2 regions of the Burkholderia sp. 3C genome follow, and region 1 is predicted to be linked to the other one. Evidence: riboswitches for the same ligand, from Rfam matches in the RefSeq annotation. Region 1 holds a riboswitch; the other holds the start of a gene.
What was found. Region 1 has a riboswitch for glycine ahead of ACYP33_RS23590 (ketopantoate reductase family protein). Riboswitches for the same ligand answer to the same signal wherever they lie in the genome.

Region 1 (5,052 bases):
ATCGAACGCGGTGCACAGGCGTTTCTCGAGGGCCGTGGCCGAAGGCTGATCATGCCGCAGGGCGCGATCTGCGTGATCAATCCGGGGCAGCTTCATGAGGGGCGTCCAGCGGTCGAAGGCGGTTGGGATTACCGCATGGTGTATGTATCGACCTCGGGCCTGCTCGGACTGTTGCGGGACGCGGACGGTGCGCCACAGCGGTCCGTGCATTTTCCCGACGTCGTAATGGACGACCCCGACACGATGCGGTTGTTTCGCGCTGCGCACATTTGCTCCGAATCCGATGACGCCAGCCAGCTTGAAAAAACATCCCGGCTTACCGCCGCGATGGCCCAACTCGTGCTGAGACACGCGTCGGCGACGCATCGGCCATCCGCCGGGGGCGCGATGCCCGGGGCAGTGCGCCGGGCGCGCGACTATATCGATGCCCATTTCGTGGATAACCCGTCGCTCGATGCCATCGCCCAGGTGGCGGGTATGAGCGCTTATCACCTGCTGCGCGAGTTCAAGAAGTCGGTCGGGGTCGCGCCTCATGCGTATCTGGTGCAGCGTCGTGTTGCATTGGCCAAACATCGCGTGCTCCGTGGCGTACCGTTGCGACAGGTCGCCATCGATGTCGGCTACTGCGATCAAGGGCACTTGAGTCGGGAGTTCAGTCGTTTTTTCGGCGTGCCGCCCGGTATCGCCCGGCAGTAAATCAGCAAGTTTGTCCAAATCCCCGGCCGGTGCGTGGCCGAAGCTGTGCTCACCATCCACCTTATCCGGGAGCACAGCATGATCGATTTACGAAGTGACACCTGCAGCCAGCCGACTCAGGCCATGCGTCAGGCCATCGCCAACGCGCCGGTCGGCGACGACGTGTATGGCGACGATCCGACCGTCAAGGCACTTGAGCGAGAAGTCGCGGAATTGCTGGGCAAGGAAGACGCGGTGTACATGGTGACCGGCACGATGACCAATCAGGTCGCGATCCGCACCCATACGGAACCGGGCGACGCGGTTCTCTTCGATCAGAATGCGCACGTCTATATTCTCGAAGGCGGCGCGCCGGCTGCGTTCTCCGGGGTACTCCCGCGCCTGCTGCCCGGTGTGCGCGGCGTCTTCACGCCGGACGACGTAGCGAATGCGCTCGGCGTGTCGCATCGATTTTTCCCCACCACGATTCCAGCCCCGATCAAGCTGCTCTGTGTGGAAAACACCCACAACATCGGTGGCGGCAAGGTGTGGCCGATCGAGCAGCTGCAGGCCGTTTGCGAGCTTGGCCGGCAGCGCGGCCTCGCACTGCACCTGGATGGCGCGAGGCTCTGGCATGCGACAGCCGCCACCGGGATTCCCGAGCGCGAATACGCACGCTATTTCGATTCGGTCAGCGTGTGCTTTTCGAAAGGGCTCGGCGCGCCCGTGGGTTCGGCGCTGGCTGGCTCTCGTGATTTCATCGCGCGCGCGCGTCGTTTCAAGCAGCAGATCGGTGGCGGGTTCCGCCAGGCCGGGATCGTCGCGGCCGGCGCGTTGCACGCACTGCGCCATCACCGTGAGCGGCTTCATGAGGATCACGAACATGCGCGCATGCTGGCCAACGGCATCGCGGGCCAACCCGGCATTTCCCTCGATGTGTCCACGGTCGAAACGAACATCGTGAGGTTCGGCATATCGTCGCTCCCGGCCGGTGAATTCGTCGAGCGGCTTTACGAAAAGGGGCTGCATGTCCTGCCGTCCGGTGCGGACGGCGTTCGCGCGATCCCTTACCTGAACATCACCCGCGATCAGGTGCAGGAGGCGATCGATATCATCTCGGCCGTCGCGCAGGCCAATGCGCATACGGCCGGCGGCAACGTCGCCCGCGACAACGTATCGTCACGCGCCGGATACTGACCCGGCGGTCGAGAGGCACGACTGAACGACTATTTGAATAGGAATACTTGAGATTGGGGGTGGAACCGACACGCGGTAATGGATTTCCCGTTGCCGAATTATGGCGCACGCCGTTCAGGGTAACTTGGCAATCGTTCTATTCGTGCATCACGGGAGAGACCGCTTGCTCGAGCGGCGCCGACGGAGCAACCGCCCCGGAAACTCTCAAGCAAAAAGATCGTGATGCAAGAACGCTCTGGAGAGTGGCGCCTCGCCCACCCACCGAAGGGGAGCCACCGCCGTGGCGCAATCCGGGCGGTGGCGAAACTCTCAGGTAAATGGACAGATGGGGCATCGGCGCCGGCGGCGGTTGTCGTCGGCGATGCTCAATTCGATCTGGACCATCACATGTCACGAATCGCCATCATCGGCGCCGGCATTACCGGCGTCACGATTCGAGCGGCACCGCTATCGCGTCGGTGATCGGCGCCGATTGATTGAACCGCACATGTCGTTGTTGAAGACATCCACGGCTAGGCATGTCTCCGATCTCTGGCTTGAATACTACTTTAATAGTAGTATTCAAGCCGCGGCGATGATGGCGCTCGAAGCCGTGCAGCGAGCGCCAAGCCGCATGTCACGCTGTCCGGTCAACCCGGCTGTGTACAGGACAACGATTCGATGGCGGAGATATGAGCAATCATCATGAAGGGCTTCGGGTTCTGATCCTCGGTGCTGGCGCGCTGGGCGGCTACTATGGCTCGCGTCTGATCCAGGCGGGCGCGAACGTGACGTTTCTCGTGCGCCCGAACCGCGCGGCCGCCTTGGTTCGCGACGGCCTGCGCGTGTCGAGCGCGCTGGGGGATTTCGGTGCGGCGGTCAATGCCGTGACCGCGGATGCGGTGGAGCCGGGCTACGACCTGGTCTTGCTGACCTGCAAGGCTTACGACCTCGACGACGCGCTGGATTCGCTGGCGCCCGCGCTCGCCGGCACGACCGGTGTGCTCGCATTGCTGAACGGCATGGCGGTGTACGACACGCTGGACCGTCGCGTCGGGCGGGAACGGGTGCTGGGCGGCGTGTCCTATATCGCCGCGTCGCTCGCAGAGGACGGCCATGTCGTGCACACCGGCAGTCAGGACAAACTGATTGTCGGTGCGCGCCATCCCCTGCAGCGCGATCTGGTACGCCGCTTCCACGCGGCGATCGCATCCACGCCGGGTTTGCGCGTGGCGTCGGAGCGGGTCGAAGCCGACCTGTGGCAGAAGTGGGTGATGTTGTGCTCGGGCGCCGCCGCGACCTGCCTGATGCGCGGGCGCTTGTGCGATATCTTGCGGACGGCGGATGGCAAGGGCGTGATCGAGGCGCTGCTCGACGAATCGCTTGCCGTGGCCGCGGCGGAGGGGTTCGGCCTCGGCGAGCAGGCGGTGAGCGGCGTTCGCGGTTTCCTGCTCGACCCGGATTCGACCTGGGCCGCGTCGATGATGCGCGACATCGCGCGGCGCGCGCCGCGCATCGAGTCCGACGCGATCGTGGGCGACATGATCGCCCGGGCGGCGCGCCATCGGATCGAGACACCGTATTTGCGAACCGCCTTTGCACATCTGCAAACTTATGCGCTTCAGGATACGAACTGAGGCGTGCAGTTATTCGGGCGTGTCGCGGTCGGCATTGTCGCCTCGTCGATACGCCCGGTGATTGAGCAGGGGCGGTAGCGCCGCATGACTTGCCGGTGATCAGGCCGTGTCGCGTGCGCTCCGAAGCAGCGCGATGGTCCTGTCGATATCCGCATCTTCGGTGCGCCACGACGATACGCTGAGGCGGAATGCAGGGCGTCCGTCCCACACCGCCGGCCCGAACCAGGCTTCGCCCGAGCTTTCAACGGCCTGCCGGATCGCAGCAGTCTGCGCATCGTTTTCTCCCCGAACCAATACCTGGTTGAGGACAACGCGATTCAGCACGTCGAAACCGGCATCGCGCAACCCGTGCGCCAATCTGGTCGCCTGGGCGCAATGACGTTCCACCATCGCGGCCACGCCTTGCTGGCCGAGCGTGCGCAGCGCGGCCCAAATCGTGATGCCGCGAGGGCGTCGGGAGAATTCGAGCGTGAGGTTCTTCTGGGCCAGGCGCGAGCCGGTGGCGTAGACGGCATCGCTGCTCAAGGTTTCCGCCAATGCGTCGGGATCGCGGCAGATCGCCATCGCGCAGTCGTAGGGCGTATTCAGCCACTTGTGCCCGTCCGTGGTCCAGCTGTCCGCGAGTTCCACACCGTCCGTATGGTGCCGCAACGCCTGCGATGCCCGCGCCCACAAGCCGAACGCGCCATCCACGTGTACCCATGAGCCTTGCGCCTTTGCCTTCGGAATGAGCGCTGCGAACGGATCGAATTCGCCGGTGTTCACCTCGCCGGCCTGCAGGCAAAGGATGGTGTTGGCGTCGAGTTCGGGCAGGCGCTCGGGATCGACGCGGCCGTGCGCGTCAGTGGCCGCCGGAATGACCTGCTCCGTGCCGAAGCCGAGCACCCGCAACGCCTTGAGCACCACCACGTGAATCCGCGCCGATACCACCACGCGGATTTGCGGCGCACCGTACAGCCCCTTCGTGTCGAGATCCCATCCGGCCCGCTTGAGCAAGGCGCGCCGCGCGGCCGCCAGGCAACTCAGCCCGCATGCCGTGGCCGACGTGCCGAAGCCGACGGCGCTGCCTCGCGGCAGATCGAGCGCCTCGAGCAGCCAATTGCCGGCCACTGCCTCGATGCACGCACTGACGGGCGATGCCATGGCCAGCGGCGCGCCCTGATCCCACGCCATCATCAGCCGCTCGGCCGCGGCCGCGCCCGGCAACGACGCTCCCACGACGAAACCGAAATAGCGCGGCCCGTTCGAGGCCACCGTGGCGGGCGAGCCGATGTCGTCGAGCAGCGCCAGCGTATCGTGCGCGGAGCGCCCTTGTTCGGGGAGCGGTTCGTCGAACGCGGCCAAGGCCGCGAGCGCCTCCGGCGTGGGAAAGACACGCCGGGTTTCGACCGACTCGAGATAGTGGGCCGCGCGCTGGTCGGCGTCGGCGAGCAGGGCAATTTCGCCGGCTTTCATGTCGGCGATGCTGCCCGGGGCCGGAAGGTGAGTGTTCATATTGTTCAGGAAAACGAAGCAGGATGGGAGGGCGCCGAACGCGCTGCGTCAGGCAACCGGGAGGAGCGGC
Region 2 (5,052 bases), on a different contig from region 1:
TCGATGCCGCGATCAGTTGCTTCTGCTCGTTCGTGCTGAATGTCATCGCGATTCCTCTGCCGGCAAGATGTGCCCGGCTGCGCTGCCGCCGGACCGCAAAACAGCAGTCTGGCGGTCGACGGCTCGCCAGGCTATGGGACAGGGACGAAAAAAAGCCGGGCATTCAGCCCGGCCAAACGACCCCGCCACGACTTCCGGAACGAACCACGGGGCCGGTCCTGCTCTCTCTGTTCGTCGTTGTTGTTGTCAGAACGCGTCAGCAAGCCTTACCAGCGGTAGCCCACACCGGCGCCCGCGCCTACCGAGCCACGCGTGTTGGTGGTCAGCGAACCCTTGACCATCCACTTTTGCGTGGCGGTCGACAGGCCGAGCGCCATCGCCGACTGGCCGCCGTACGTGCCGCCCGCGATCGACACCACGCGTTCGCCCGGCAGCACCGCCTGCGGCAAATTCGCCATCGCCATCGCCGAGGCCGAGCCGGCGGCCGCGTCCTTGCGGTAGCCGTCCACGTCCGAACGCAACTGGCCGACCTGCTGGTTCGTGTAGGCGTTGGCGCGCTGCACGCCGTTGTCGACAGCCGAGTTCAACTGGCCGACGTTCGCCGCGTCCGTGTCGGCCACACCGGCCGCGACGTTGGTGATGCGCTGGCCGGCACCGTCGACCGGGCCGCCGTTACCCGCATCCCGGCCGGTATTGCCGGTATTGCCGGCATAGCCCGTGCTCGCCAGGGCATCGACCCGCGAGGTCAGCTCGAACAGTTGGCCGCCGTTCACGGCGTCGGTGCTGTTCGCCGCGATGCGGCCTGCCGCGACGTTCGTGAGCGCCACCGTCTGCGCCGCGCCGATCCCGCCGAGCGTGACCATGCCGCGGTTCGAGCCGGCGTCGTACACGAGCGCGTCGAGCGTCGAGCCGTCGCTGCCCACCAGGCCGGCCTGCTTCAGTTGCGCGACGTTCACCGCGTCGGTGTCGGCGGTGCCGGCCGCGACGTTGGTGATCTGGCGTTCGGCTCCCGCCGCGCCCACCGAGACGGTGTTGGCGCGATTGGCGACGCTGCCCTGGCCGAGTGCGACGGCGTTGGTGGCGCCGGCTTGCACTTGCGCGCCGAAGCCGATCGCGGTGCCGTTGAGTTCCGATACCGTGCTGTTCGCGCCCAACGCGGTCGATTGGACCGTGGCGGCGTTTGCGAGTGCACCGATCGCGGTGCCCGAGCCGATTGCGTGCGCTTGATAACCGAGTGCCGACGCGGGATTGCCCAGACCGGTGGAGTCGGCCAGCGCCTGATCGCCGATCGCGATGTCCGCGACCTTGTTGGCGGTCGCCTTGTAGCCGACGGCCACGGCGGCTTGCGAATTCGCGGCTGCGCCGTAGCCGATCGCCGCCGCCAGCGACGAATTCGCGGTGGCGGCCGCCCCGAGCGCGACGGAGTCGTAGCTGTTGGCCGTTGCTTTCACGCCAATGGCGACCGAGCTCGAACCGGTGGTCAGCGCGCTGTTGCCGAGTGCGACCGAGTTGTAGCTGTTGGTCTGCGCGCCGTTGCCGATCGCGACGGAGTTATAGCTGTTGGCCGCTGCCTTCACGCCAATGGCGACCGAGCTGCTGCCGGCTGTGCTGGCCGCGTGACCGAGCGTCACCGAATCGGACGAGGCGCTCAGGGCGTCTTCCCCAATCGATACCGAGCTATGTCCGAGCGTCTTCGCATTGGTGCCGACCGCCACCGAATCGTAGCTGCCGCTGTTGGCATTGAGGCCCAGCGCGATCGCTCCGCCGCCACCGTTCGACAGCGAGCCCTGGCCGATGGCGATGTTGCCGGCGCTGCCCGAGGCCGCCACCGCGTTGTTGCCCAGTGCGACAGCCCCGGCGCCCGAGGCGCTGGCACCCGCGCCGATCGCGCTGGCGCCTGCCGATGCGGCGATGGCGCCGTGGCCGAGGGCGGCCGAGTCGGCGCCATTCGCGGCGGCCGACGCGCCGGCTGCCACTGCGTTCGCGCCCTTGGCCGTGGCGGAATCGTCGACGGTGGCCGAGCCCTTCGCCACGAAGTAGTCGCTGGTCGAAGCGGCATGGGCTGCGTTCACGCCGCCAAACATGGCGCCGACGAGGAAGGTGGTGGTGACTGCGCGTTGGATCAGTGAGGTTTTCATGGTTCGCTCCAGTAGGTTTTAACCGATGAGTTCACTTTACAAAGTGCTGACCATCGGTGATATCTGACCGGTTTCGAACCGCATAGGACTAGTACTAAAACCGGAAAACGCCGGCGCGACGGCGATGCGGGCACCGGTGGTCGAGTCAATCCCGTACCGGTTGAATGGCGGGCGAAAGAGGCGGTCGATGCCTTGGCGGGGGCGCGAAAATCCATACCGGGGCACGCGTCGCGGGGCCGCCGTGGAGGCTTCGACGCCGTGTATCGGCAGATCGGTGTCGAGGACGAGCGCGCGGTAAGGGATATCGCGTTTTCGTTGGCCGTTCCGCATTGCGTATGGTAAGTTTGCGGTCGTTCTACACGTGCATCACGGGAGAGACCGCTTGCTCAAGTCAAGCGGCGCCGACGGAGCAACCGCCCCGGAAACTCTCAGGCAAAAGGACCGTGATGCGGGAACACTCTGGAGAGCGGCGCCTTGCGCGCCCACCGAAGGGGAGCCGCAACCGCGATGTCATGCGGGATGTGGCGAAACTCTCAGGTAAACGGACAGATGGGGCAAATGCGCCGGCGGCACGGATCGCCGGCAATGCTCAACACTGTCTGGACCATCACATGTCACGAATCGCCATCATTGGCGCCGGCATTACCGGCGTCACGACCGCCTATGCGCTTTCGCAACGCGGCCACAGCGTCACCGTCTTCGAACGGCACCGCTATGCCGCAATGGAAACCTCCTTCGCCAACGGCGGCCAGCTCTCGGCCAGCAATGCGGAAGTCTGGAACAGCCGCGCCACGGTATTGAAGGGGTTGCGCTGGATGTTCACGCGCGACGCGCCGCTGCTCCTGAACCCGCGCCCGAGTGCGCACAAGTACGGCTGGATCGCCGAATTCCTCGGGAAGATCCCGCGCTACGAAGCGAACACGATCGAGACCGTGCGGCTGGCGATCGCCGCCCGTGCCCATCTGTTCGAGATTGCGGAGCGCGAGGGCATCGAGTTCGATCACGAGCGGCGCGGTATTTTGCACTTCTATGCAACGCGCAAGGAGCACGACGCGGCCACGCGCGTGAACACCTTGCTGCGTGCAGGCGGGCTGGACCGTCGAGCGGTGACGCCGGAGGAGATGCGCGCGATCGAGCCGGCGCTTCAGGGCAGTTTCCACGGCGGATTCTTTACGGAGTCCGATTCAACCGGCGACATTCACAAATTTACCCGGGGGCTGTCGTCGGCCTGCGAGCGTCGCGGCGTGCAATTTCATTACGACACGGCGGTCGGCGGCATCGAGTCGATCGAGGGCGGCCGGATCTCGATCGCCTCCGGGCGGCAACAGGAGGTTTTCGATCGTGTCGTGATCTGCGCCGGGGTCGGCAGTAAGCAGTTCGCCGCGATGGTGGGCGACCACGTGAACGTCTATCCGGTCAAAGGGTATTCGATCACCGTGCAACTGGACGATGCACCGAGCCGCGACGGCGCGCCCTGGGTCAGCCTGCTCGACGATCGCGCGAAGATCGTGACCAGCCGTCTGGGCGCGGATCGTTTCCGGGTTGCCGGCACGGCGGAATTCAATGGCGCGAACCGGGACATTCGCGCGGATCGGATCGAGCCTTTGGTCGATTGGGTGCGCCGCTACTTTCCCGCCGTCTCGACGTCTCGCGTGGTGCCGTGGGCGGGCTTGCGGCCGATGTTGCCGAGCATGCTGCCGCGAGTGGGGCGTGGCAAGCGCCCGGGCGTCTTCTACAACACCGGGCATGGGCATCTCGGCTGGACCTTGTCGGCGGCAACGGCGGAGGCCGTGACGTCGGTGATCGGCGAGGGTTGAATTCGCGGCATTGACCGACTGCCCGGATGCGGTCCGAACCTCGCTGCGACGAGATGAGCGAATTCGCACAGAGATTGAGCGAAACCGTCGCGATCGTGCCGATATTTGATGACAGAATGGCTCACGTTCCCTGGACATCAACGATACCCGCCATGATCGCTTCACCGTTCGACACCGCGCCGCGTTGCGCTCGCGCATCACGCTGCCCGCAGCCGATCGTTGCCACGCTCGAATCGCCCGTGCCGTGGCCGACGCGCTCGCTGTCGGATGTCCTGTGAATGCCTACCTGTCGGCAGAGAGCGAGGCCGCCGACCGCCTCGCCGAGGCAATCCGGTTCGGAGCGGGTTCACGCAGCGTACTGTCCAGGCCCGAGGTGGGCGCGGCGGGGCATATCGTGCAACGCTCCGATCTGACCTCGCGTCGGATCGTGGTCGGTCAGGCAACGCTCATTCTCGTCGAGGAGGGCACCAAGCGGATTCGCTGGCGTGGCGGCGAGGGCGTCGCGAACCCCGGGGCGGCGTTCACGCTGCAGGCCGGTGAACGCGTCGACATCTCCAACACGCCCGGCCGAAGCGGCCTCTACCGTGCGCTCTGGATCAGTTGGAGTGCGGCGCTGCTCGCGATGCCCGGGCCGGTCAGGCGCCGGCCGAGCCCGCGCGTGGCCGTGCATGCCGGCTTGGGCGACGCGTTTCGCGCATCGTTCTATCGCGCCTTCAATGGCTTGCAACCGGCCGAAGGCCTGCCGCCGGCGATCGCGGCGAGCCGTTTGCGGGAAGTGCTGCTGTGGCTTGCCGAACGCGGTTTTCATTTTTCGTCCCTGGCGTCGGCGCCGGCGTCGTTCGGCGAGCAGGTTCGCACGCTGCTTGCCGCGGATCTGTCGATGGCGTGGTCGATGGAACGCGTCGCCGACGAAATCGCAACCAGCGTGCCGACACTGCGCAGAAAGCTGGCGGCGGAAGACACATCGTTTCGCCAGCTTCAGCAGGATGTCCGCATGTCGCATGCGCTGGCGTTGCTTCAGAACACCGATGTGCCTGTACTCGAGATCGCCCTGGCCACCGGTTATGCCTCCGCATCGCGCTTCTCCGCCCGCTTCC

Region 2: linked by a shared signal. The riboswitch ahead of ACYP33_RS16110 (D-amino acid dehydrogenase) and the one ahead of ACYP33_RS23590 (ketopantoate reductase family protein) in region 1 are both predicted to bind glycine.

The regions. Positions count from the first base shown of each region.
Region 1 is NZ_BAAILN010000119.1:74,892-79,943, forward strand. Features, by position in the region: gene ACYP33_RS23580 (AraC family transcriptional regulator) at 1-696, shown strand, start outside; gene ACYP33_RS23585 (threonine aldolase family protein) at 775-1,872, shown strand; glycine riboswitch at 2,013-2,102, shown strand; glycine riboswitch at 2,107-2,198, shown strand; gene ACYP33_RS23590 (ketopantoate reductase family protein) at 2,544-3,488, shown strand; gene ACYP33_RS23595 (pyridoxal phosphate-dependent decarboxylase family protein) at 3,588-4,943, opposite strand; gene ACYP33_RS23600 (aldo/keto reductase) at 5,031-5,052, opposite strand, start outside.
Region 2 is NZ_BAAILN010000091.1:75,850-80,901, reverse strand. Features, by position in the region: gene ACYP33_RS16120 (hypothetical protein) at 1-163, opposite strand, end outside; gene ACYP33_RS16115 (YadA family autotransporter adhesin) at 267-2,138, opposite strand; glycine riboswitch at 2,498-2,592, shown strand; glycine riboswitch at 2,597-2,688, shown strand; gene ACYP33_RS16110 (D-amino acid dehydrogenase) at 2,750-3,955, shown strand; gene ACYP33_RS16105 (hypothetical protein) at 4,009-4,233, shown strand; gene ACYP33_RS16100 (helix-turn-helix transcriptional regulator) at 4,230-5,052, shown strand, end outside.